DNA from 2 places in the Oxalobacter paeniformigenes genome. Region 2 is predicted to be linked to the other one. Evidence: predicted binding sites of a transcription regulator. Region 2 holds the regulator's gene; the other holds the start of a gene.
The links. The regulator LexA, encoded in region 2, represses DNA repair genes until DNA is damaged. The targets are predictions, from matches to a motif close to ACTGTATNNNNATACAGT.

Region 1: recA (recombinase RecA) is a predicted target of LexA. The motif match lies at 1,256-1,273, and genes of this name have one in related genera.

What each region holds. Positions count from the first base shown of each region.
Region 1 covers NZ_JAMKYL010000005.1:31,949-34,363, reverse strand. The annotation lists gene xseA (exodeoxyribonuclease VII large subunit) at 1-427, opposite strand, end outside; gene NAI64_RS06840 (DUF2889 domain-containing protein) at 493-1,071, opposite strand; gene recA (recombinase RecA) at 1,320-2,381, shown strand.
Region 2 covers NZ_JAMKYL010000003.1:134,626-137,040, forward strand. The annotation lists gene rpsR (30S ribosomal protein S18) at 1-168, opposite strand, end outside; gene priB (primosomal replication protein N) at 198-590, opposite strand; gene rpsF (30S ribosomal protein S6) at 524-901, opposite strand; gene lexA (transcriptional repressor LexA) at 1,157-1,795, shown strand; gene NAI64_RS05580 (RNA methyltransferase) at 1,797-2,415, opposite strand, start outside.

The sequences.
Region 1 (2,415 bases), on a different contig from region 2:
GTGCCAGTAATGGAAGCGGACGTTTGCGACTCTGCTCGAACAGTCCTTCTGCTTCCAGTTTTGCTTTCAAGCGCAAAAAGGCTTCGTACAGGCTGCCTGCTCCTGCGTGGCGGATGGCTTCGGCATTGAGCTGGAAGTCGCCACGGGGTGTGTATAGCGATACGGTTGCACGAACTTCGACATGGTCGCCATTACGCGGTATGAAATTCGCCAGTTGGGCGCGATTTCTGAACATGACGACCCGGACTTGCGCTTTGTCATCCTTGAGCGTGAAGTACCAGTGTCCGGATGCGGCTCGCGTGAAGTTTGAGATCTCGCCGGATATCCACAGTAGCGGAATGCTTTGCGTGAGCAGATTAGCGACGATGCCGTTGAGTTCGGTGACACTTAATACGGGTGACGAGGAAGCAATGCGGCTGGATGGCATATGACGTTTCCCGAAGGGGACGGACTGTGCGGCAGACGCTTGTACAGGGGCAAGCCGTGTACAGGTCACGATTGTTTGTCGTGTTCGGCGTGAATGGACCAGACAGGATAAAATTTCTCGACGGCCGGTCCGGATGTATCCATGCAATGACACTGGTCCAGATGGAACGGTCGTTCGCCTGCTTTCTGGAAGGCTGCCTTGACACGCGCTTCTTCCTCGCCGAAGACGAATACCTGCATCGCAACGGATGGAATGGCTTCGGCCAGTTCATTCATATGGGTGCAACCGTTGATTCCCTTGAACCTGTCGTGAAGTTCATGGCGGAAATGATGAAGAACGTTCAGCCCGATCAGTTGTTTGTACCGTGAATGGATGTTTTCGCAGTAACCTTCGAACGGAACATCGTCGAATGCCACATGGGCATCCACAACGGTGCCTTGCGCATTGATCGTCAGGCGTATCCACAGGTTGTGCAAAGGACGTTTGGCAGGAATGACGATCGAGGTAAGAAACAGTTCATGCGTCTTGACATCGGTAAAATGGGCGTCGATATCCCATAACTCGTCGTCCCGATAGAAAAACTGTACCTGGATGGTTCTGGTGTGTTTCAGAACACGTTTGGGGGTTGCTGATGGCAATGGCATAAATGTTCGCACTTACTACATATACAGTTACCGTCAGAACAGTTGCCAACGTCTTCGCCTTGAAACAACCGCTCGCATACGGTGTTGGCGATATTATAGCTGAAAAGCCATATCCTTTTAAAGGAGACAGAACGATAATAAATTTTGATCGTTGTCCGCAAATAGTACATTTTTTTTCAAAATTACTGTTAATATATACAGGCATATGATCTTGAATTTTTATTGGCAGTCTAAACGGAAAGAATCTTATGGACGATAACAAAACCGCATCCAGTCAGGAAAAGAGCAAGGCACTGTCCATGGCGCTGGCTCAGATTGAGAAACAGTTCGGCAAGGGGTCTATCATGCGCATGGCGCCCGGCGTGGTGGTAGAGGAAATTCCTACGGTCTCGACCGGTTCGCTTGGTCTGGATATCGCACTGGGCGTTGGAGGTTTGCCGCGTGGACGGGTTATCGAGATCTACGGGCCTGAATCGTCAGGGAAAACGACGCTGACGTTGCAGGTCATTGCGGAAATGCAGAAGATCGGGGGCACTTGCGCGTTTATCGATGCGGAACATGCGCTCGATGTCGGGTATGCCCAGAAACTGGGGGTACATTTGCCGGATTTGCTGATTTCGCAGCCGGATACCGGAGAGCAGGCGCTCGAAATTACGGATGCACTGGTTCGTTCCGGTGGCGTCGATCTGATTGTGATCGATTCGGTGGCCGCACTGACGCCGAAAGCGGAAATCGAGGGGGATATGGGTGATGCGTTGCCGGGTCTTCAGGCCAGACTGATGTCGCAGGCATTGCGCAAGCTGACCGGCAGTATCAAGAAAAACAACACAACTGTCATTTTCATCAACCAGATCAGAATGAAGATCGGGGTGATGTTCGGCAATCCGGAAACCACGACAGGGGGCAATGCGCTGAAGTTTTATTCTTCTGTCCGTCTGGATATCCGTCGTACGGGTTCGATCAAGTCGGGTGACGAAGTGATCGGTAGCGAAACGCGCGTGAAAGTGGTCAAGAACAAGACTGCACCGCCGTTCAAGGAAGCGTATTTCGATATCCTGTATGGCGAGGGGACGTCACGTGAAGGGGAAATTCTCGATTTGGGCTCTGAGGCGAAAATCGTGGAAAAGGCAGGTTCATGGTACAGCTACAACGGAGAGCGGATCGGGCAAGGAAAGGATAATGCTCGCAATTATTTGCGCACGCATCCGAAACTGGCGCGTGAAATCGAGAATCGGGTCAGGGTGTTCTATGGCGTTCGTGAGTTGCCTGCTTTGCAGGATGATGCCGGTAGTGAATCACCGGAGGCATGATGTGTCGTTCAGCCGGTGAGAGGATATCGGAACG
Region 2 (2,415 bases):
CTTGCAGTTTTCCTGGATGAAATCTTTCAGGGTATCGATATCCTTGTAATCGATCTGTTCTACGTTTGCTACGGTGAAACGGCAGAATTTCTTGCGTTTGAACAGTGGGTTCTGCTGTTTGCGTTTGTCCTTGTTTTTGTTCTTGTCGAATTTTTTACCAAATGCCATTTTCGGCTCCTGTATATAAAAGGTTTGGCCTATTCAATCGATGAAAAGCCGGTGATATGAAACAGAAGATTCCTGCTTTTGAGACTTTTTGCCGCCAGAAAACCCGTGAAATGGTAAAACGGACCGGTTTCCAGTTTTGCAAACGATTCCGAAATATCGCCGATCACGATGGCAGGTATTTCGAATTCGACGTTCCGGCCGATTTCCGCTTCCCACTGTTGGGAACGATGCCACAATCGGGTTGCGATGACCGGTATGCCTGCCGGAGTGTATCGTACCGCTTCGCGTTCGATGATTCTGGCAGTCAGCCGGAGGCGGTTTTCAGCAGTCAGGGAATTCTCCTGTCGCGGTTTTGTCAGGCTGAAGCGGTCTGTTCTGCCGGGGCAGGGGCTGCCTTGGCGGATTCTTCCTTCTGTGCCGATTTCATCATCGGGGAAGGACCGGTTTCAGCATGTTTCATTTTGACCGTCAGATGACGCAAAATGGCATCGTTGAACTTGAATGCGGTTTCCAGTTCATTCAGGGTTTCGCTGTCGCATTCGATGTTCATCAGAACATAGTGGGCCTTGGCGAACTTGTTGATCATGTAGGCCAGCTGACGGCGGCCCCAGTCTTCAACACGATGGATTTTTCCGCCGCGCGATGTGACATTGTTTTTGTAACGTTCGATCATGGCCGGAACCTGTTCGCTCTGGTCAGGATGAACGATAAAGACGATTTCGTAGTGACGCATGCATACTCCTTTTGGACGTTAAAATAGCCCGCCCCGGCGTCAAGTCAGGTGCGGGAAGAAGAAAATCCTGCAATTCTACCGCGTTACGTATTTATTGGCAATATATGCTATACCGGCCCGTTTGGCGTTTCCTGAAAAACGCTGTCGAATCGGTGGAAAAACAGCACTTTCTCTTTTAAAATACTGGGTAAATGAACAGACTATAAAAATTTCCAGTCAAATATTATCAGTCGTTTCCATTCTTACGAGGGCCTTATGATAAAGCTGACCGCACGTCAACAGGAAATTCTGGAACTGATTGTCCAGTCGATCGACAAGACAGGGTTCCCGCCGACACGCGCGGAAATCGCCGCCGAACTGGGATTCAAGTCCGTCAATGCAGCAGAGGAACATTTGCAGGCGCTGGCAAGAAAAGGCGTCATTGAAATGGTTCCGGGTATTTCACGGGGTATCCGTCTTTTGCATGACGTGGGGAAGATAACACTTTCCGAACCACAGAAGCAGGAACAGTATGCGGTTCCGCTTGTCGGGCGTGTTGCGGCGGGTTCGCCTATTCTGGCCCAGGAGCATGTCGAGAAAACCTATTTTCTGGATCCGTCGCTTTTTTCGGAAAAACCGGATTATTTGTTGAAGGTCAGGGGATTGTCCATGCGCGATATCGGTATTCTGGAAGGTGATCTTGTCGCTGTCAGGAAAACGGAAAAGGCTCGGAACGGGCAGATTGTTGTGGCACGTCTGGGGGATGATGTGACGGTCAAGCGGTTCCGCAAGACCGGTCAGATGATCGAACTGATTTCCGAAAATCCTGACTTTGCACCGATCCGGGTCAATACCGATGCGGACGGTTTCAGGATTGAAGGACTGGTTGTCGGGCTGTTGCGTACCTGGCAGTGATTCATTCCCTTTGTCCGGTAGTCAGGCGTTTTTCGATTTGTCGTGCGATGCCGCGCAGAATATTCACTTCTTCCGTTTCAAGACCGCTTCGCGAAAACAGCCTTTTGAGGCGTGGCATCAGTTTTTTTGGATTGTCCGGATTCAGGAATCCGATGGCGGTCAGCGCTTCTTCCAGATGGGTCAGCATGCCGTGAATCTGTTCGACGGATGCAGGTTGTCCATGGAAACCGACGGGGCTGTTTTCCGTTACGGATGTGTCGTTTCGCAGTAGTGCGATCCGGCTTTCATAAGCCAGAACCTGAACGGCCTGTGCGAGATTGAGGGATGAGTAAACCGGGTTGGCGGGAATGTGGATGAGCGCCTGACAGGATTCGACGGCATCGTTGGGCAAGCCATAGCGCTCGTTTCCGAAGACGAGTGCACAGTTGATCCGCACGTCCGGCAAGACGGTTTCGGCAAATTTTCTCGGCGTCAGGACAGGGGGCGAGAATTCGCGTAACCGTGCCGATACGGCAGCAGCGAACCGGCAGCCGTCCAGCGCTTTTTCAATGTTGTCGACGATTTCCGCGTTTTCCAGAATATCCTGGGCACCGCTGGCGAAAGCAATGGCTTCCTCATGG